Regions from separate parts of the Rhizobium sp. RAF36 genome, predicted to be linked through region 3. Evidence: predicted binding sites of a transcription regulator. Region 3 holds the regulator's gene; each other region holds the start of a gene.
The links. Region 3 encodes LexA, which represses DNA repair genes until DNA is damaged. Its sites were predicted from a motif close to TGTTCNNNNTGTGTTCNG; they were not measured.
Positions count from the first base shown of each region.

Region 1: the regulator LexA is predicted to act here: its motif matches at 2,623-2,640, upstream of AB4Z25_RS07005 (2'-5' RNA ligase family protein).
Region 2: the regulator LexA is predicted to act here: its motif matches at 2,583-2,600, upstream of AB4Z25_RS07650 (DNA recombination protein RmuC).

Region 1 is NZ_JBFREC010000002.1:218,570-225,963, reverse strand. It holds gene guaA (glutamine-hydrolyzing GMP synthase) at 1-108, shown strand, start outside; gene AB4Z25_RS07020 (TetR/AcrR family transcriptional regulator) at 161-757, opposite strand; gene AB4Z25_RS07015 (SDR family oxidoreductase) at 869-1,894, shown strand; gene AB4Z25_RS07010 (methylated-DNA--[protein]-cysteine S-methyltransferase) at 1,959-2,522, opposite strand; gene AB4Z25_RS07005 (2'-5' RNA ligase family protein) at 2,850-3,323, shown strand; gene AB4Z25_RS07000 (M14 family zinc carboxypeptidase) at 3,401-4,459, shown strand; gene AB4Z25_RS06995 (ArsC family reductase) at 4,462-4,812, shown strand; gene ybaK (Cys-tRNA(Pro) deacylase) at 4,815-5,288, shown strand; gene AB4Z25_RS06985 (MarR family winged helix-turn-helix transcriptional regulator) at 5,285-5,728, opposite strand; gene AB4Z25_RS06980 (glutathione S-transferase family protein) at 5,803-6,480, shown strand; gene AB4Z25_RS06975 (aminopeptidase) at 6,579-7,394, shown strand, end outside.
Region 2 is NZ_JBFREC010000002.1:348,961-356,354, reverse strand. It holds gene AB4Z25_RS07665 (FitA-like ribbon-helix-helix domain-containing protein) at 1-251, opposite strand, end outside; gene def (peptide deformylase) at 318-833, opposite strand; gene AB4Z25_RS07655 (globin-coupled sensor protein) at 931-2,427, opposite strand; gene AB4Z25_RS07650 (DNA recombination protein RmuC) at 2,633-3,859, shown strand; gene AB4Z25_RS07645 (ribokinase) at 3,905-4,804, shown strand; gene AB4Z25_RS07640 (methyl-accepting chemotaxis protein) at 5,036-7,369, shown strand.
Region 3 is NZ_JBFREC010000001.1:955,938-963,331, reverse strand. It holds gene gltA (citrate synthase) at 1-877, opposite strand, end outside; gene AB4Z25_RS04795 (ComEC/Rec2 family competence protein) at 1,391-3,595, shown strand; gene lexA (transcriptional repressor LexA) at 3,576-4,289, opposite strand; gene AB4Z25_RS04785 (VOC family protein) at 4,494-5,372, shown strand; gene kdsA (3-deoxy-8-phosphooctulonate synthase) at 5,369-6,214, shown strand; gene eno (phosphopyruvate hydratase) at 6,369-7,394, shown strand, end outside.

The DNA of each region.
Region 1 (7,394 bases), on a different contig from region 3:
GAATTCCTCGGCCGCGCCGCCACTCGCATCATCAACGAAGTCCGCGGTATCAACCGCGTCGTGTATGATGTGACGAGCAAGCCACCGGGCACGATCGAGTGGGAGTGAGAGAGAACGCCCTTGCTTTCGATTAGATCGTTTCGAGCCTGATCGGAAGCGCCTATTTCTTCGGTTCGATCAGGCTTGCAATGACCGGCGTCAGTAGTTCGACGAGCAAAGCCGGTTCCGCTTTCGTCAGCGGTTCAAGTTCGAGCATCTGTCGCATCATCTGCACGCCCGCAACAACCGCCAGAAATAGAGCTGCACGCTCCGAAGCGTGGTCCCCTGAAATGGCCCCGGTCGCGGCCGCGTGATGCACTTTGGCGATGCGCTCACGGGCAATTCGCGCCGCTGTCGCACTTCCAGTAGAGCGAAACAGGATCAGAAATCCGTCAAGCGGCACCTTGCCTTGGGTTGTGACCCCGACGAGCGCTTCCGCAAAGGCGCGGGATAACTCGGCCCGCTTCAGATTGTCCTGTGACAGGATGATCGGATCCCGCATCGTGTCGGTGACCACCTCACCGAACAAACCCTCCTTCGATCCGAAATAGCGTCCGACCATCATCGCGGTGACACCCGCTGCTTCAGCGATGCCACGCAGGCCCGCACCGTCATAACCATGTTCCGCAAAGGCTCTTCGCGCCGATGCGAGGATCGCGGCACGTGTCGCGTCGGCCTTGGCGGCGCGGCTATTGGGCGGCTGCGTTGATTTCATCATACACCTGTAGACTTAATTCGAAATTCAGTATACGGTCGTATATCGAATGTCACAACCGCGATCCGTTCGTACCCTATAACGCCGATCGCTCAATATCCTCAGGAGTTTCATATGGACGAACTTGTCCTCGTCACGGGCGGAACCGGCTTTATCGCACAACACTGCATCATCGCCCTGATAAATGCCGGCTACCGAGTCAGGACAACCGTGCGATCGTTGTCGCGCGAGGCAGAAGTGCGCGCCAACTTGAAGGCCGGTGGTGTCGAGCCTGGCGAGCGGTTGTCTTTCATTGCTGCCGATCTCAATTCCGACGATGGATGGCCAGAAGCGGCAGCCGGTTGCTCCTACGCCTTTCACGGTGCTTCACCCACCCCATCCGGAACCTATGCGAGCGAGGAGGAATGGATCAAGCCTGCAGTCGATGGCAACCTCCGCGTTCTGCGTGCATCGCGCGATTCAGGCGTCAAGCGGCTCGTTCTCACCTCGGCCTTCGGCGCAATCGGCGCTGGGCACAAGCCGCTCGCCCGTCCGTTCGTCGAGACCGACTGGACCGACCTGACCGGAAACGTCGCGCCCTACCAAAAATCGAAGACCCTTGCCGAACGGGCGTCATGGGACTTCATTGCCAACGAAGGCCGCGGGCTGGAGCTCGCGTCTGTCAACCCCACCATGGTACTCGGACCGGCGCTGGGGCCGGATTATTCGCATTCGATCCGCACGATCAGAGAAATGCTGGAGGGTCAGCCCGGATACCCGAAGATCAAGACCTGCGTCGTCGATGTGCGGGATGTCGCCGACCTGCATCTGCGTGCCATGACCGATCCTGCTGCAAACGGCGAACGCTTCCTGGCCACCTCAGGCGAAGGGCTTTGGCTGGCGGAAATTGCTAGGCTGCTTAAAGAGCGTATGGGCATGGCTGCTAGCCGTGTCTCGACGCGTGTGTTGCCAAACATACTCGTGCGTTCGATGGCTCTCGCCAACCCAGCAATGAAAGGTCTCCTGCCGCTTCTGGGGGCCAAACTGGACGCCAGCGGAGAAAAGGCAGAACGCCTGCTCGGCTGGACGCCTCGCTCGCGAGAAGAGGCAATTGTGGCCAGCGCCGAAAGTCTGCTAAGGTTGGGCCTTGTCAAAACCTGATTGCCGATGAGCAGATCCCGCCGTAAACTCGAAAGGCAGATGGGAGCAGAACCCCTCTCGCTGCCTAAAACCCCAGCGACTGTTGGGCCGGTTCAGGCGGACCGAGGTTGACACCCTCCAGTTCCAGCATCTTCGCTTTGGAGTTCGACCCGCCAGGGGCCGAGAAGCCGCCGAGCTTGCCGCCGGCGGCAAGGACGCGGTGGCAGGGGATGATCAGCGCGACTGGGTTCTTGGCCATGGCCTGGCCGACGTCGCGGGCGGCTTCCGGGCCGCGGCCGAGTTCCCTTGCGAGCGTGCCGTAGGTCGTCGTCCTGCCCCAGCCGACACGGCGTGCGGCGGCGTAGATTTCCCGGAAGAACTCGTCCTGATTGGATAGATCCACTGCAACATCCGAAAAATCGACGGTCTCTCCGGCGAAGTAGCGTTTGACGGATTCGGTCGTCGCCGCGACCGCGGCCGGCGGATCGGCGCGAAGACCTGATGACAGTCGCTTCAGCAGCAACTGTTCGGTCGAATGCCCGGATTTGGTCGGCAGCTGGAAGCGGATGATTCCGGCCGCATTCCAGGCGATGCCGCAAAAGCCGCCTGCGGTTTCGAAGATGCTGTAGTGATGCGTTGCCTCGCTCATGACGCAACCTCCATGATTGACTGCCCCAAAGATCGTATGCCTGCGCCCGGCCTTCAACCCGATTCTTGCCCACCAACGCAATCTCAACGCTTCGATTATTTGTTCTCTTTTTGTTCTTGTCAATTCCTGCCCTTGTTGCTAGCCTCTGGTCCTTCACGAGGAGGCGGCGCTTGCCGGTTGGAGATGGTTGCTCAGAACCAGACGGAATTTTCATTTGACCGTGCGGCTGACCCCGCGGCGCCGGGTCGCGGCGGAGCGGATCGAAAGCCTTGCAATGTCTACTTCGCGTTGCGCCCCGACGAGCGGGCGGCAGAGCAGACGAGGCGCATGGCGGGTGATCTGCGGCGGCGTTTCGGCTTACGGGAGAAGCCACGGCCCAAGCGCCTGCTCCACGTCTCTCTCTGCTATCTCGGGGAATGGGATGCGATCCCGCCGAGCATGCTGTTCGATGGTCTGGCGGCCGCCGCTGCCGTCAGAATGCGCCCCTTCAAGCTGACCTTCCGGCGCGCCGTGAGCTTTCGCCAGGGTAAGCCGGCACTGGTTTTGCGGGCAGACGAAGGGCGGCAGGAGGTTCTCTCATTGCATGCGCAGCTCGCCCTGTCGCTGCTCAACCGCGGCGTCAGCGTCAGGGTTCAGCCGAAACTCGAGCCCCATATGACGCTGCTATATGATTATCGCAGCGTGCCCGAGACAATCCTTTCGGAGCCGATCGTCTGGACGGCGAAGTCTTTCGTTCTGGTCAACAGCTTCGTCGGCGAAGGCCGGCATGTGGATATCGAAGAATGGCCGCTGCTTGGATGAGGCGCCCCTATTGACGCTTGCGCCAGTGCAGCGGAGTTGCTTAAAGCTGCTCCCAGCAGATTTTGCGGAGTGCTGACATGGATACGACCGAGATCATCATTCCTGGCGATACGCCGGGCATCGAATGGCGCCTGCCGGTGCTGCATTTCAAGGGCAGCGACCCGCACGCGCCGCGGATCTACATTCAGGCGGCGCTGCATGCCAACGAGCTGCCGGGAACGGCACTGCTGCATTTCCTCTGCCGGAAGCTCAGAGCTGCCGAAGATGCCGGAAGGATCGCCAGCGACATTACCATCGTTCCGCAGGCCAACCCGATCGGCGCGGCGCAATCGCATTTCGGCGAGCTGCAGGGACGCTTCGATCTCGGATCGCGCACTAACTTCAATCGCGATTTCCCGCTGATTTCGCTGCGCGACCGCGATACGCTGGTCGAGGATCTGGATCGGTATCCGGCTACGGATCGTCTCAAGCGACAGCTGATCCACATGGCACTCGGCGCCGATCTGGTGCTCGATCTGCATTGCGACGATGAATCGCTGCAATATGCCTATATCGACGAGGCCTTCTGGCCCGAGGCCGCCGATCTGGCCAGCGCTCTGTCGATGGATGCCTTGCTGCTTTCGGATGGCGAAAGCTCGGCTTTCGAGGAAGCTGTCGGTTTTGCGTGGAAATACGAGGTGCCCGGCGAGAAGCGCAGCCGCCTGCCCGGCAAGCTCTCCGTTACGGTGGAGCTTCGCGGCCGCCGCGACGTCTATCCTGACATGGCAAGCGCTGACGCCGATGGCGTCTTCGCCTTCCTCGCCGCCCGCGGGGCGGTCAGGGACAGCGCCCCTCTCGGTGCTTTTACCGGACCTGCCGTGCCGCTCGACAATATCGAGATGATCCGCACGCCGGTTGCCGGCACCCTTCTTTTCCACCGCGACATCGGCGAGACGGTCGCTGCCGGCGATCTTTTGGCAACCATCGTCGCGCGGCCGGGCATGGCCGATGGCGAGACGGAGATCCGTGCCCCGCAGGCAGGCTTGATCGTGACGCGCACGTCCGACCGGCTGGTGCGGCGGCGCGCAGACCTGATGAAGATTGCCTGCGACGAGCCGAGCACGGCGCTGCGCAAGGCCGGAACGCTGGAAGACTGACGATGGCAACGACGATTTACGGCATCAAGAACTGCGACACGATGAAGAAGGCCCGCACCTGGCTTGAGGAGAATGGGGCGGGCTACGACTTCCACGACTACAAGGCCTCGGGCATCGACCGGGCACATCTGGAAGACTGGGTCGGCAAGGCCGGATGGGAAACGGTGCTGAACCGTGCAGGAACAACCTTCCGTAAGCTGCCCGATGCCGATCGCGAGAACCTGACGCGCGACAAAGCGATCGCGCTGATGCTGGAGCAGCCTTCGATGATCAAGCGCCCGGTGCTGGAGCATGACGGCAAGCTGCTTGTCGGCTTCAAGCCTGATCTCTACGCTGCCGAATTCGGAAAGTGATCATGTCGAAGACGACGCGTGCCACGCAGGTCCTTGCCAAATCGGGCGTCGAATTCACGGTCCATACCTATGACTACGATCCGAACGCCGAACGCGTCGGCCTGCAGGCGGCGGAAGCGCTCGGCGAGGAGCCGCGCCGGGTTCTGAAGACACTGATGGCCGAAGTCGATGGCAAAGCGGTCTGCGTCGTCGTCCCATCCGACCGTGAAGTGAGCATGAAGAAGCTGGCCGCAGCCTTTGGCGGCAAGTCCGCGAACATGATGAAGCCTGCCGATGCCGAACGCCTGACCGGCTATCATGTCGGCGGCATCAGCCCCTTCGGCCAGAAGAAGCTTGTGCCGACGGCCCTTGAGGAAGCAGCGCTGACAGAAGCCCTGGTCTATATGAACGGCGGGCAGCGCGGGCTGCAGGTTAGGCTCGTGCCTGGAGATGCGCTCAAGGCGCTGAACGCAAAGGCGGCATCGCTGATCGCCTAGGCCGACAGGTTCTTCAAAAGGCCTGCGAGCGCTTTTGCGGACGTATCGTCGAGCTTCGAGCCGACATGCCTTTCGATCGCCTTCGAATAGACCACCCACATCCGCTCGCGAAGCGCCCGGCCCGCATCGGTCACGACCACCCATCGGCCACGGCCATCCTCCGCAAATGTCTCGCGGCCGACCAGCCCCTCACGTTCGAGCCGGTCGATCAGGCGCGAGAGATTGTATTGCGCCAGCAGCGTGCGCTCCTCGATCTCGAAGGGCCGCAAACGGCTATCGGGCGCGCGGACCAGTTCCCACAAGACATCGTACCAGCCGAGCGGCGGCATGCCCGCCTGTTTCAGGTCGGCCTCGATTGCCAGAAGCAACTTCTGCTGCGCACGCATGATACCGATCCACGCTTCGGTAACGGCATCTGATGGGGTGGTTCTCTCCGGCATGCATGCAATTACATCTATCTTGACGGATGCCGCAAGCGTATTTATATGCAATTGCATCTATCATGGAGATACCGATGCTCAAGCTGACCCTCATCTCGCACCATCTCTGCCCTTACGTGCAGCGCGCCGCGATCGCGCTCGGCGAAAAGGGCGTCCCCTTCGAGCGTGTTGTCATCGACCTCGACAACAAGCCCGAGTGGTTTTCGAAAATCTCGCCGCTCGGCAAGGTTCCGCTGCTGCTCATCGAAGACGGTGGCGAACAGACAGCGATCTTCGAAAGCGCGGCAATCTGCGAATATCTGGACGAAACACAGCCGGGGCCGAGACTGCATCCTGGCGATGCGTTGCTGCGGGCGCGGCATCGCGGCTGGATGGAGTTCGGCTCGTCCATCCTCTCCGATCTCTGGACCTATGAGACGACAGGCGATGCACGGCAGCTGGATGACAAGCGCAATGTGATTGCCGGAAAATTCAGAACCATCGAGGCGGAACTCTCGGCCGGCCCGTTTTTCGCTGGCGATAATTTCAGCCTGGTCGATGCCGTCTTCGCGCCGATTTTCCGGTATTTCGACGTCTTCGATACGCTAAGCGAAAGCAATATCTTCGACGGGCTGCCAAAGGTGCAGGTATGGCGCAGCGAACTTGCGAAACGCCACAGCGTGTGCGCGGCGGCCGCACCCGATTATCCGGAAAGGTTGATGGCATTTCTTGAAAAGCATCAGTCGGCACTGCTTCGGCAGGCGGCTGCCTAGGGCCACATCCTCAAGCGGCGAATTCGATGCACCGAGCTTCATTTTCGCCGCAAACGGGTCTAAGTCTGCTGCCTGCAATTTATCAGGAGGTCGCGACCATGAACTTCATGCCCCAGAACCATTCGATCGACCCGGTCAAGCTGGATAAGCTTGCCGAGGTCGCGGTGAAGGTGGGCCTGCAGCTGCGGAAGGGCCAGGATCTGGTCATCACGGCGCCAGTCGTTGCCATTCCGCTCGTCCGCCTGATCATCAAGCATGCCTATCAGGCCGGCGCCGGCCTGGTGAATGCCTTCTATTCCGACGAGGAATCGACGCTCGCCCGCTATCAGTATGCGAGCGACGAGAGCTTCGATCGCGCCTCCGGCTGGCTCTACGATGGCATGGCCAAGGCCTATGCCAACAATGCCGCCCGGCTTGCCATCGCTGGCGACAATCCGATGCTGCTTTCGGACCAGGATCCGGGCAAGGTCAGCCGCGCCAACCGCGCCAACTCGAGCGCATACAAACCGGCGCTCGAGAAGATATCGAATTTCGACATCAACTGGAACATCGTTTCCTATCCAAACCCTTCCTGGGCCAAGCTCGTTTTCCCCAATGATCCCGAAGCGATTGCCGTCGCCAAGCTCGCCAAGGCGATCTTTGCCGCGTCGCGCGTCGATCTCGATGATCCGATTGCCGCTTGGGCAGAGCACAACGGCAACCTCGCCAAGCGTTCGGCATGGCTGAACGGCCAGCGCTTCGCCTCCCTGCACTTCACCGGACCGGGCACGGATCTGACGGTCGGGCTTGCCGATGGCCACGAATGGCATGGCGGCGCATCGACGGCGAAGAACGGCATCACCTGCAACCCGAACATCCCGACCGAAGAGGTCTTCACCACGCCGCATGCGCTGCGTGTCGAAGGCCATGTGTCG
Region 2 (7,394 bases), on a different contig from region 3:
TTCCGCTCCGCTTCGATCTCGTCCATGATCCCTGCGAATTCTTCTTGCTCATCTTCGGTCAGCGGTGAGAATATTTCGCGAAAGCCATCAAGGGCGGACCGCGCCGGCGCATCGTTGTCCGAGATATCAACCATCGCCTTCTGCAGCAGGTTTTTCGCCTCGTCGGAAAGGCTGTTGCCGTTCTTCTCGGCGCGCAAAGCAATATCCCGCTTCATCGCGTCGGAAATATCGCGGATCAGAAGATCACCCATGCCCGCACCTCCGTCATGATATCGCTGATATCATAACGCGCCAGCCCCACAGGTTCAATGCACAGATCAGAGGACCTTGGACTTGGCAGCCTTGGTGAACTTCTTGATCACCATTTCGCGCTTCAGCCGCGAGATATGGTCGATGAACAGCACACCGTTGAGGTGATCGATCTCGTGCTGCAGGCAGGTGGCCAGCAGGCCGTCGGCGTCGATGGTCTGTTCCTTGCCGTCCCGGTCGAGATATTTCAGCGTGATGACGGCAGGGCGCTCGACCTCGGCGTAATAATCCGGGATGGACAAGCAGCCTTCCTCATAAACGGAACGCTCTTCCGAAGACTTGAGGATCTCCGGATTGATGAACACCTGCGGCTGCTTATCTTCGCCTTCGCGCGCTACATCGATAACCAGCATGCGGCGCGGAACGCCGATCTGGATCGCGGCAAGGCCGATGCCGGGGGCATCGTACATGGTCTCCAGCATATCGTCGGCGAGACGCTTCAGCTCGCCATCGACGCGCTCGATCGGCTTGGAAGCCTGGCGGAGAACGGGATCGGGAAGAATGATAAGTGGCTTGATGGTCATGGCGTTCCCATAACCTATCTTTTTAAGCGAGGGAATTATCCCGGAAGTGCCGGAGGCGCTTTTTTATGCGCGCCTCCGGAAAATTGCCGTATTCGTCTCAGGCTGCACGGCGGCTGGGAGCGCTGCTGCGCATTTCCATCCGGGTACCGAAGCGCTGCAGCAGCTCCATCAGATTGCTGACTTCGCCGCGCAGGCGGCGGGTCTCGGCCGAGGTGTGCTCGACCATGCCGGAATTCTGCTGGGTGATCGTATCCATGTTGCGGATGGCAACGCTGACCTCGTTTACGCCAGTCGCCTGGTCGCGAGCGGCGGCGGCGATTTCAGCGACCACATGATTGATCATGTCGATGCGGCTGATCATGTCGCCCAGTGCTTCGCCGGTGCTGCTGACGATGCCGACGCCCTGGTCCACCTGTGCAGAGCTCTGCGAGATCAGGTTCTTGATCTCCTTTGCCGCTTCTGCAGTGCGCTGGGCAAGCTGGCGGACTTCCTGGGCGACGACCGCGAAGCCCTTGCCTGCTTCGCCTGCACGTGCCGCTTCGACACCGGCATTCAGCGCCAGAAGGTTGGTCTGGAAGGCGATCTCGTCGATGACGCCGATGATCTTGGCGATTTCATCCGACGACTTCTCGATACCGGCCATGGCGGAAACGGCGCTGTTCACAAGCTCGCCGGAATTCTTCGCACGCTGCTGTGTTTCACGCACCGCATCCGAGGCCTTCTCGGCATTGGCGGCGGTCAGCCCGACGCTGACGGACAGCTGCTGGAGCGCCGCTGAGCTTTCTTCGACGCCCGCAGCCTGCTGTGCGGTCCGAAGCGCCAGATCGTCGGCAGCCTTGGAGATCGTGTCCGTGCCCCGCAGGATTTCAGCCGAGCTGCTACGAACCGAGCCGAATGACGTGCGCAGCGCAGCGACGGCGCGATTGTAGTCGTCGGCCATATGCTTGAAATTGCCCGGAAGGTCGGTAGGCAGCTTGGCATCGAGGTCTCCGGCGGAGAGCGCTTCCAAACCGCGGCGCAGATGGTCGAGCGCCATGGTCTGGTCGGCCTCCGCCTTGGCGCGGTCCTCCTCCAGCTTGCGGCGCTTTTCTTCCAATGCCTCGAGATAGACGGAGATCGAATAGTCCATGTCCAGCATCCCTGCCTTGATGACGGCGGAAAGCTTCTCGGCCAGTACCTTGCCCTGCTGGCGACCAAACATCGACGGCCACTGCTTGTCCATGATGCCCTTAACGAGCTCGGACATGACGATCGCGTAGCCACCGATATACCACCGCGGCTCCAGGCCGATGCGGGCGTGAGTGCGGCCGACTGCGGTGACGCCCTTCACGTAGGTTTCGTCGAAATTGCCACCAGCCAGATTGGCCCAATGGTTTTCCTGCGCCTTCTTGGCGTGGCCCATATGGGATTTGTCGGAGAAGAAGCTGGCAACGGCCGGGGTCTTGGCGATCTTCTGATAGAATTTGTCAAGCGCACCGCCGACCAGCGAGCTGATGACAGGCCGGATCTCGCTCATCGTCTTGCGCGCAGCATCGTCGAGCTCGATGAAGTCGAGGCGCTGCTTGAGGTCGGATTGCGATTGCTGGCTGCTCATGATGTTCTCTGTCTGCGCGATGCGCGGTAAGGATCTGTTTCGGCAGAGACATTTCTAAAATATGGTTGAGCAATCGTTAAGCATGGCCACGATTTGTCGTCCCTCTCCCAAAGTGGACTGCGGCCTTTTGATCATACCAAAGCTACCTGTGGATTCGTTCACGTTTTGATCTAGTCAATGGTTTGAAGTTTGCTATGGTGGCCGGATGAACAATTCTGCCGACTCGCTCACCATCTCGCTTGCCGCCGTCAATCCGGCCATTCTCGCCATCGCAGGCGGCGCCATCGCCGCGATGGTCGTCGTCCTCGTCTTCTTGCTGTTCAGAAGCAGCAACTTGCGGCGCGAGCAGAATGAGGAAGCCGCGATCCGATCGGCGGAAGCCGATATGCGCATGTCGGAGCTTCTGAAAATCCAGGCGGAGATGCAGGGCCGCATTTCGACCATGGCGGAAGTGTTCGGCACGCGGCAGGCAGAGCTCAATCAGGCGATCAACCAGCGTCTTGATGGCATGTCGCAGAGGGTCAGCCACACGATCACCGAACAGACGAAATCGACCCATGAAAACCTACAGAAGCTGCAGGAGCGGCTTGCCGTCATCGACGTTGCCCAGAACAACATCCAAATGCTTGCCAAGGACGTCGTCGGCCTTCAGGCGATCCTTTCCAACAAGCAGACACGCGGTGCCTTCGGCCAATCGCGCATGGAGACGATTGTTGCCGATGGGCTGCCGATGGGCGCCTATGCCTTCCAGCAGACGCTGTCGAACGGTTCGCGGCCGGACTGCACCGTGAAGATGCCGAATGGCGCACCGCCGCTCGTCATCGACGCCAAGTTTCCGCTCGAAGCCTGGAACGCCATTCGCGACGCCGGCGGCCCGGATGCCACCAAGATCGCCTCCCAGCAGTTCCGGCGCGATATGGAAGTGCATATTCGCGATATCTCGGAAAAGTATCTGATCCAGGGCGAGACCCAGGATACGGCCTTCATGTTTGTTCCCTCGGAATCAATCTTTGCCGAGGTCCACGAGAATTTCGAGCCGATCATCCAGAAGGCGCATCGCGCCCGGATTGTCATCGTGTCTCCTTCCCTGCTGATGCTGTCGATCCAGGTGATCCAGGCGGTTCTCAAGGATCAGCGTATGCGCGCACAGGCGCATGTCATTCAGGGTGAAGTCGCGAACCTCATGGACGATCTCGGCCGCCTCGATGAGCGTGTGCGCAAGCTGCAAGGGCATTTCGCCATGGCGCAGAAGGATGTCGACATGATCGTCACCTCCGCCGACAAGCTGACCAAGCGTGGCTCGAAGATCGAGGCTCTCGAATTCGAAGCGACGGGCGATACCGGCAAACCGGAACGCGAAGACCAGCCAGCAGCGAAATCGGTCGAGAGCCGGACAGGCCTTCTCAAGCTCAGGGTGGTTGACGAGGAGTGAGCCCTTCGGGCAGTGTCGCGCCAATTTAAGGACGGGACATCTACCATGATCACTGTGTTCGGCTCCATCAACATGGACCTCATCGCCACCACCGCGCGCCTGCCGAAGCCGGGTGAAACCGTGGCTGGGACTGGCTTTGCGACTGCCGCCGGCGGCAAGGGTGCCAACCAGGCGCTTGCTGCGCGCCGTGCAGGCAGCACCGTGAGCATGGCCGGCGCAGTCGGCAAGGATGAATTCGCCGCCCCCGCCATCGCGCTCCTCAGTGAAGCCGGTACCGGACTTTCCAAGGTCAATCATGTGGACGGCCCAACCGGCACCGCCCTGATCCTCGTGGGCGGCGACGGCGAAAACATGATCGCGGTCGTTCCCGGCGCTAACGGCACCGTCAGCCCCGAAGATGCTGAGGCCGTGGTTGCGGCAATGGAACCCAACGATATTCTCATGCTGCAGCTCGAGGTTCCCCCGGCCGCCGTCGAGAAGGCTCTCGATGCGGCCCGCAAGAAGGGCATCCGCAGCGTACTCAATCTCGCGCCGCTGATTGCCGACGCACCACGCCTTGGGCGGCTGGCAGATATCGTCATCGCCAACGAGACGGAATTCGAGCTTCTGGCCGGACAAGAAGGCATGACCGCTGGCGATCGCGAGGCCGCCTTGAAGCGCCTTCACGGCGAAACCGGACAGACGCTGATCGTCACACTTGGCGCCGATGGCGTCATTGCCATTCGCGATGGCGAACTCGTCCGGGCGAAAGGACTGAAGATCGAGCCTGTCGATACCGTCGGTGCCGGCGATACCTTCTGCGGCTATTTCGCCGCAAGCCTCAACGACGGTCTCGATTTCGAGACGTCACTGCGCCGCGCCGCCGTTGCCGGATCCCTTGCCTGCCTCAAGGCGGGAGCCCAGCCGTCGATCCCGCTCAGCGCCGAAGTCGCAAACAAGCTATAGACTTTTCTGTTTCCGATACGCTCTACGAAAACCCTCCGCCGCCAAGGCAATTCAGGGGTTCAATTCGTACAGTTTCATTCAAATTTAAGAGATTTCTGGCGATCTTTCCGGCGATCGTCAGGCTTCAATTTTAACGGCGCCTGGACTTTTGCACGGCTGCTCCATGACGGTGCGGCTCACCCTCGCCTGTGCCGGAAATGTTCGTCCGGCAAGTCGCCCCGCCGAGGCACCATGTTCATCTTCCGCATGAAGTCGCTTGCCGCAAAACTCATTGTCATCACCGGCGTCGCCATCGCGCTCGTCCTTTTTGTATCAAACTTTTTCCTCATCGATCAGACGCGCAGCCGCGTGCAGACGCTGACGATGGACCAGGCGAATCTTGAGGCAAAAGCTATCGCCAACGAAATCGCCGCCAATGTCGGCGAACTGGCGAGTGCTGCGCGCTCCATGTCCGGCGTTGTCGGCCGTGGCCACGAGGGTGGCAACTTCGACCGCAAGGGCATCATCAATATCCTGAAGGCCAATCTCGAAAAGAACGCCTTCGCGTTCGGTAGCTGGTTCTGCGAACAGCTCGGCGCCTTCGACGGCAAGACCACCGAGATTGCCGACAAGCTCGACGAGGGCACGAACAAGGCTGGCGCTTTCACGCCTTACTGGTCGAAGACCAAGGATGGCGCGATCCAGTTCTCGACCTTCGACAACGACTATACGGCCGAATGGTGGAAGCTCGCTGCCGAAAGCGGCAAGGGTGCCATCACCACGCCTTACCTTGCTGAAGGCACGGATGTCCCGACGCTGCTGACCTCGATCGCTTATCCCGTCGTTTCCGGCGGCAAGATGATCGGTGTCGAAGGCGTCGATATCTCGCTGAAGTCGCTGACCGACAAGCTGCAGGCCCTGCATCCTTTCGGCTCCGGCCGTGTGACGCTGGTTGCCCAGAACGGCAACTGGATCGTCGCGCCGACGAAGGAGCTGATGTCGAAGCCCTACGGCGATGCTGAGGGTTCGGCCCAGGTCAAGTCCGCCCTGAGCTCGATGACGCCTGGCGTTGTCAAGAATCTTTCGCTCGACGGCTATGAGCCCTTCGATCGCGTCGTCTATCCCTTCGCCGTTCCCGATCTCAACGCCACCTGGGTCGTACTCGTGGACGTGCCCCACAGCGCCATCAATGCTCCGGTGCAGGATCAGACCTTCATGATGATCATCGGCGGCATCGTGGTGCTCGGCGCCGTGATGCTGGCCCTCTATTTCGCCGTCCGCTCTCTCGTGCAGAAGCCGCTCGGCCAGCTGGTCGCCGGCGTCAAGAAGCTCAGCGATGGCCAATACGAGCAGCCCGTAGCCGGTCAGGAGCGTGCCGATGAAATCGGTTCGGTCGCCAAGGCACTCGAGGGCTTCCGATTTGCGCTTGCCGATACGCGCCGCCTCGAATCCGAGGCCGACAGCCAGCGCAGTGCCGCTGAGTCCGAACGCAGCCGCTCCGAAAGCGAGCGCCAGCAGTCGGTCGCGCTCCAGCGCCAGATCGTTGCCATCGTCGGTGCCGGTCTCTCCGAATTGTCGCAGGGCAATCTCGGCCACCGGATCAACGACGAGTTCCCTGGCGAATATGCAAAGCTGAAGCAGGACTTCAACGCTGCACTCGCCAGCCTCGAAGAAACGATCAACACGATGAACCTCAGTGTCGGCAACATCGGCTCGGGCACCAGCGAGATCAGCAACAGTGCCTCCGATCTTGCCAAGCGTACAGAACAGCAGGCAGCAAGCCTGGAAGAGACCGCAGCTGCGCTGAACGAGCTGACCGCACAGGTCAATTCGAGCGCTGAGAACGCCCGGACTGCTGCCGAGAACGTGAACCTGGCCTGCGAGGACGCAGAGAGGTCTGGTGAAGTCGTGCAGAAGGCAATCGCTTCGATGCAGGGCATCGAGCAGTCTTCGACCGAAGTGTCGCGCATCATCGGCGTCATCGACGAGATCGCCTTCCAGACCAACCTGCTTGCTCTGAACGCCGGCGTCGAAGCTGCTCGTGCAGGTGAGGCCGGCAAGGGTTTTGCAGTCGTCGCGCAGGAAGTCCGCGAACTGGCGCAGCGCTCAGCGAGTGCTGCGAAGGAAATCAAGACGCTCATCAATACCTCGGCCGTCCAGGTCAAGGAAGGCGTCGATCTCGTCGGCCGTGCCGGTGGCACGCTGCACAAGATCGCCGATCAGGTGATGAGCATCAACGAACTGATCCGCCAGATTTCCGCCTCCGCCAGCGAGCAGGCGATCGGACTGAAGGAGGTCAACCAGGCCATGAACCAGATGGACCAGGTGACCCAGCAGAACGCCGCGATGGTGGAAGAAGCGACCGCAGCCAGCGTCACGCTCAACGACGAGGCACAGACACTGAAGGCGCTCGTACTGCGCTTCCGCGTCTCCGGCCAGGCAAACAGTGCGGCACTCAGGGCAACGGCCCAGCATATGCGTGCTCCCGCGGCCCCTGCCCCGGCCTATCGCGCTCCGGCGCCGCGCCGTGCCGCAGTCGCCCATGGCTCGGCTGCAGTCGCACAGGACAATTGGGAAGAGTTCTGAGAGCTATCCCATCTCAAACGAGAAG
Region 3 (7,394 bases):
TGGCGCGGGCAACATATTCAGGGATGCGGTCGACCGAGCCGATTTCCGAGAGCATGTTGAGGGCCGCTTCGTTGGCGCCGCCGTGAGCGGGGCCCCAGAGGCAGGCAATGCCGGCCGCGATGCAAGCGAACGGGTTTGCACCCGAAGAGCCGGCGAGACGAACGGTCGAGGTCGAGGCGTTCTGCTCGTGGTCGGCATGCAGGATGAAGATGCGGTCCATGGCGCGCGAGAGAACCGGATTGACCGTGTACTCTTCGCAAGGGACGGCAAAGCACATGCGCAGGAAGTTCGACGCGTAGTCCAAGTCGTTCTTCGGGTAAACGAAGGGCTGACCGATGTGATACTTGTAGGCCATGGCGGCCAGCGTCGGCATCTTGGCGATCATGCGCAGCGAAGCGACCATACGCTGGTGCGGATCGGTGATATCGGTCGAGTCGTGGTAGAAGGCCGAAAGCGCGCCGACACAGCCGCACATGACGGCCATCGGGTGAGCATCGCGGCGGAAGCCGGTGAAGAAGCGGCTCATCTGCTCGTGCACCATGGTGTGGTGCGTGACGCGGTAATCGAAGTCCTTCTTCTGCGCTGCGGTCGGGAGTTCGCCGTAGAGCAGCAGATAGCAGACTTCGAGGAAGTCGCCGTGCTCGGCCAACTGCTCGATCGGATAGCCGCGGTGCAGCAGAACGCCTTCATCGCCATCGATGTAGGTGATCTTCGATTCACAGGATGCGGTCGAGGTAAAACCAGGATCGTACGTGAAGGAACCGGTGTTCTTGTAGAGTGCGCCGATATCGATGACATCAGGCCCAATCGTTCCGCTCTTTACGGAAAGATTGGCGGATTTGTCGCCGATTTTGATTGTTGCGCTTTGATCCGTCATTCTGATCCTCCAAATTGGCGGCGGCGCCATAAAAGCGCCATAGGGTTAAGCGTCCGCTCAGATTGCTATATGATAGCGCGCCTAATGCCAAGTTACCGTGACGCCATTTTGTGCATCGCAGTATCAACTTTTAGGCACTCCTGCGATGCTGTAAACGCATAGCGGAAGCCGATGATTTATTTAGGCTTTTTGCACTCACGTTTTTTCATCATTTTTCAATCGATTATTGTTGCTGAAACGCGCGCAGGGTTGCATTCTGGTTGTATTCTATCGGGTCATCAGGCTCTTTGCATGCCGGAGTTGAAAACCAGCGACGTCAGCACGATCACCATCGGTGCCGCGGCCAAATTGCCGCAGACGCCGCTGATGCCGCCTGCAGCAGGCTCTCTCTTCGCACCTGTTAATCTAGGTCACCGCCGGCAGCTTTCTATTCATGCTCTTCGGTCGCTGCAGCGCCGTGTTGCGCAAAGCCTGCCGGCCTGCGCTATCGAAGAGCTGGCTTATGGCGGCCGCATGTTGTTTGCGCCGGTGGCGCTCGGACTGGGCTCCGTTCTCTGGTTTGCCTGCGGCGCAGACATTTCACCGGCTGTGCCGCTTTCATGCGCGGTCGTGCTGCTTCTGCTGCTCGCCGTGACCGATCGCGGCCGGGAGTGGAGCCGGATCTGCGTGGCCTCCATGACGTTGATCGCTGTTGGCATCCTCGCCGCACAATTCGAGACCTGGAGAGCCGGTACTGTCGTTCTCGATTCGGCGGTAACGACGACGCTGACAGGCCGCGTAGAGCGGCGGGAAAGCGATGGCCGCGGCGGCTGGCGGTATCTGTTGGCGCTCAAGGCGACGGAGAACCCGGCGCTGAAGCGGCTGCCAGAGCAGGTGACCGTGATTGCGCGCGGCCAGAAAGCGGAGTTCGAAACCGGGACTTGGCTGAAGGGCAGGGCAAGGCTGACGCCGCCCTCAGGGCCCGCTCTTCCCGGCCTCAACGACTTTTCGTTCGGTGCCTATTTCGACGGCGTCGGTGGCAACGGTTTCTTTTATGGTGCCCCTGCCGTGGTTCCGGCGGACGAACCCGGGTCCGCATCGATGCAGGATCGCGCGCTTGAATGGCTCTACCGCTTGAGAAGCGGCATCGGCGACCGTATTAGAGGCATCCTGCCTGGCGACACCGGCGCTTTTGCCGCCGCTCTGGTCACGGACGAGCGCCGCGCCATTTCGAGCGAGACGACCGAGGCGCTGCGCCAATCGGGCCTTGCGCATATCATTGCCATTTCCGGTCTCAACATGGCGCTGTCGGCAGGCATCTTCTTCGTCGGCTTCCGCACCGTGCTCAGCCTGCTTCCGGCTGTCGTCCAGGCCTATCCCGTCAAGAAGATCGCCGCAGCCGGTGCGCTTGCCGCCGTCACCGCCTATTTCCTGATCTCGGGCTTCGCAGTCTCCGCCGAGCGCGCCTTCATCATGATGGCGATCATGCTGGCGGCGGTCTTCTTCGACCGGCCGTCGATCAGTCTGCGCAACGTAACCCTATCGGCGCTGGTGATCATTGTCCTCTCACCCTCGGAGATCATGGGGCCAAGCTTCCAGATGTCCTTCGCCGCGACACTGGCCCTCGTCGCGGGCTATGCGCTCTGGAAGGAGAGGCCGGTGCGCGACCGGCCCTTCGCAAAGTTTCGCGCCGTCAGGATGCTGTCTTCCGCCGCCGCGTTCTTCGGCGGCATCCTGCTGACCTCCGTCATCGGCGGCTTCTCGACTGCATTGTTCTCGGTCGAGCACTTCCACCGGCTGACGGCCTATGGCCTGCCAGCCAATCTCGCCGCAATGCCGATTATCTCCTTCATCATCATGCCGTTCGGCCTCATTGCCATGCTGTTGATGCCCTTCGGCCTCGATGTATGGGCGTGGCAAGTGACGGGTTTCGGGCTCGATCTGGTGATCGCCATTGCCAGGACGGTTGCCTCATGGGGCGGCGATATCGGCGTCGGGCGCCTGGCGTTTTGGTACTTTCCCGCGGCGGTGACAGGTTTCCTGCTGCTGACTTTGCTGCGCAGCCGCATGCGCCATCTCGGCACCGCGATCTTGGTGGCATCGACGACAGCAGCCGCGATGTTAGGAGGCCCTCCGCCGCCGAAAATCGTGATTGCCGAGGACGGGAGCATGGCGGGCATCGTCAGTGACAACGGCCTCGCCACCAATCGCGAGCGGCCACCGGGCTTCATCTTTGATCAATGGAGGCGCGCTCTGGTGATCGATAAGCATTTGTCACCGGCGTTCCCGGCGCTCCCGGATATTCCCACCGCACCGCGCGGTGAAAGGCTGAAACTGACGGAGGCACAGCAGAACGACACCATGAACGCGATCAAGGCCAGTGCGACGGGCGAGCGCTTCTCATGCGTGAAAAAGTCCTGGTGTACGGCGAAGCTCGACAACGGTTCGATCCTGACCGTGATCGAGAATGCGGCGTTCCTTGGCCCAGCCTGCGACATATCCGATATCGTCGTCACACCAGTTCGCCTGCGCCTCGATACCTGCCGCTCAGGCGCCCTGCTTTTCACCGGGGAGACACTGCGAAAGACAGGCGCTGTCGAGCTTCGTTTCCCCAATGGGATCGCCGAAATCACCACATCATTCGAGGGTCTCGACCGGCCCTGGATCCGCCACCGCGCCTACGATTGGCGCAGCGGCACTTTTGGTGAAAGCGAGACGCTCAGTGATAGCGGCGGATAAGGCCAACGAGCTTGCCCTGAACCTTGACGCGGTCCGGTCCGAAAATACGGGTTTCGTAAGCCGGGTTGGCAGCTTCGAGCGCAACGGATGCACCCTTGCGGCGAAAGCGCTTCAGCGTTGCCTCTTCGTCATCGACGAGAGCAACGACGATATCACCGGCATTGGCGGTATTGGTGTTGCGGATGATGACCGTATCGCCGTCGAAGATGCCGGCCTCGATCATCGAGTCGCCCTTGACCTCAAGAGCATAATGTTCACCGTTTCCGAGCATGTCGGCGGGAACAGTGATGTCGTGTGTGTTCTGCTGGATCGCCGAAATCGGCACACCGGCTGCGATCCGGCCCATGACCGGCACCGAGATCGACGTGTGATTGTCCTCGTTCGCAGGCTTCGGCGGCGCGACCGGCTGCGGCTTGCCGAGGCTGCCTTCGATGACGCTCGGCGAGAAGCCGCGGCGCGGCTGGATGCTCGGGCTGTAGGCTTCCGGAAGCTTGATGACCTCGAGTGCGCGCGCCCTGTTCGGTAGGCGGCGAATGAAGCCACGTTCTTCCAAAGCCGTGATCAGGCGATGGATGCCCGACTTGGAAGCCAGGTCGAGCGCGTCCTTCATTTCGTCGAAGGACGGCGGTACGCCGGACTCCTTCATCCGCTCGTGAATGAAGAGGAGAAGCTCCTGTTGTTTGCGCGTCAGCATCGAAGTCTTTCCCCAGATTCGTGAAACAAAGCCAGAACGGACACTATATGTTCCATATGTGTTCCGCAAGTGCCTAAATATTGGTAAAACTTCCGATGATTTTTCGTCGTTTTTGAAAGTTTATTTGCCGGATTGGTGATCCACGCTTGCGCTTTACCAGGCAGGGCGTGCAAATCTCTGCCGGCTTCACCGGAGGGAACCGCCATGACGCATCCGCTCGATCATCTGGTACTGCCCGTCACCCATATAGATGTTGCCCGCGAGCGACTCGGCCGTCTCGGTTTCACCGTCGCGGCCGATGGCCGTCATCCGTTCGGAACGGAGAATGCCTGCATCTTCCTTGCCGACAGGACCTACCTCGAACCGCTCGGTGTCGCCAACCAGGCGGAGTGCGACGCGGCCGTCGCGAAGGGCAACAGCTTCGTCGCCCGCGATCAGGCCTTCCGCTTCCGCTGCGGCGATGACGGCTTTTCGGCCATCGTCTTCGGCACCGATGATGCCGATGCGGACAAGGCTGCCTATGATGGCGCGCAGCTGAGCGGCGGTGATATGGTCGAATTCTCGCGGCCGATCGTCATGCCCGACGAAACACAGGCAACGGGCGCCTTCAAGCTCGCCTTTGCCGCCGATCTCCGGGCGCCCGATGTCTTCTTCTTCGCCTGCCAGCGGGTCAACGCCTTTCCGGCCGATCGCAAGGCACTGGAAACCCATGCAAACGGCGTCATCGGCATCAGCGAGATTGCCCTGAGCGCTGAGGATCCGCAGGCCTTCGCCGAATTTCTTGAGACAGCCAGCGGTGGAGCTGAGCCTAGGGAGGCGGCACTCGGCCTATCCTTCGAATTACCGAACGGGAAACTTTCCATCTTCTCGAACGAGGGCATGGAGGCCTATTTCGATGCGGAGCCACTTGGGACCGATAACGGCCTCAGGGCGCGCGCAATCGTGTTTTCGGTCGGTGATCTGGCCGTGACAGCGGCGCATTTGGCTGCTAACGGGATCACCCATGTCAGTATGAGCAATCGTCTATTGGTGAAGCCGGCGCCGGGACAAGGCGCGATCTTTGCCTTCGAGGAGATCCAATGAGCAACACCAATGCAGAAGTCGTCGCCGGCGAGGGTGCTGGCCGCGTCACATTTTCGAATACGGGCAAGCTGTCGCTGATTGCCGGTCCCTGCCAGATGGAAAGCCGCGACCACGCTTTCATGGTCGCCGGTGTTCTGAGCGAACTCTGCAAGTCGCTCGGTATCGGCCTCGTCTATAAGTCGTCTTTCGACAAGGCGAACCGCACATCGCTTTCCGCCGAGCGCGGCATCGGTCTTGAAAAGGCGCTCGAAGTCTTCTCCGATCTGAAGAAGGAATTCGGCTTCCCTGTTTTGACCGACATTCACACGGAAGAGCAGTGCGAGCAGGTGGCTTCCGTCGCCGACATCCTGCAGATACCGGCCTTCCTCAGCCGCCAGACCGATCTTCTCGTTGCCGCAGCCAAGACCGGCCGGATCGTCAACGTCAAGAAGGGCCAGTTCCTGGCGCCTTGGGACATGAAGAATGTTCTCGCCAAGCTGAATGCCAGCGGCAATCCGAACATCCTGCTCTGCGAACGCGGCGCCTCCTTCGGTTACAACACGCTGGTCTCCGACATGCGCTCGCTGCCGATCATGGCCGCACTCGGCGCTCCCGTTATCTTCGACGCCACGCATTCCGTGCAGCAGCCGGGCGGGCAGGGCGGCTCGAGCGGTGGTCAGCGCGAATTCGTCGAGACCCTGGCGCGTGCCGCCGTTGCCGTCGGTGTCGCAGGTGTGTTCGTCGAAACCCACGAAGACCCGGACAACGCCCCGTCCGACGGCCCGAATATGGTCTATCTGAAGGACATGCCGCGGCTTCTCGAAAAGCTTCTCGCCTTCGACGCGATCGCGAAAGCGGCCTGACGTTCAAAAGGCTGACATGATCCTGTAATAGGCCTCGAATGAGGCCTGAAACGAAGGCATGTTAGGCGGCTCAAAAACGGCCATTGTAATTTGCGTGCCTTCGATTAAGACGATTTCAAACGATTTATCCCACCCACCGAGCAGGAAGAAACCCATGACTGCAATTACCGATATCATCGCCCGCGAGATTCTCGATAGCCGTGGCAACCCCACCGTCGAGGTCGACGTTTATCTGGAAGATGGCAGCATGGGCCGCGCGGCTGTTCCATCGGGTGCCTCGACCGGCGCGCACGAAGCCGTCGAAGTTCGCGATGGCGGCAAGCGCTATCTCGGCAAGGGTGTTGAAAAGGCTGTCGAAGCTGCCAACACGGAAATCTTTGACGCCATCGGCGGCATCGACGCCGAAAACCAGATCCAGATCGACAACATCATGATCGAGCTGGACGGCACGCCGAACAAGTCGCGCCTCGGCGCCAACGCCATCCTCGGCGTTTCGCTCGCTGTCGCCAAGGCTGCCGCTGAAGCTGCCGGCCTGCCGCTTTACCGTTACGTCGGTGGCGCTTCCGCCCACCTGCTGCCTGTTCCGATGATGAACATCATCAACGGCGGTGCCCATGCCGATAACCCGATCGACTTCCAGGAATTCATGATCCTGCCCGTGGGCGCCGACTCGATCCGTGAAGCCGTCCGCATGGGTTCGGAAGTCTTCCACGTCCTCAAGAAGGAACTCTCGGCTCAGGGCCACAACACCAACGTCGGCGACGAAGGCGGTTTTGCACCGGGTCTGAAGAGCGCCCCTGAAGCCCTCGATTTCATCATGAAGTCGATCGAAAAGGCTGGCTACAAGCCGGGCGAAGACATCTATCTCGGCCTCGACTGCGCCTCGACCGAATTCTTCAAGGACGGCAAGTACGTTCTCGAAGGCGAAGGCCGCACGCTGGAGCCGGGCGCCATGGCCGAATACCTGGCGCAGCTCGCTGCCCAGTATCCGATCATTTCGATCGAAGACGGCATGGCTGAAGACGATTGGGACGGCTGGAAGGCCCTGACCGATTTGGCCGGCAAGAAGGTTCAGCTGGTCGGCGACGATCTCTTCGTCACCAATTCGGCCCGCCTGCGCGACGGTATCAAGATGGGCGTTGCCAACTCCATCCTCGTCAAGGTCAACCAGATCGGCTCG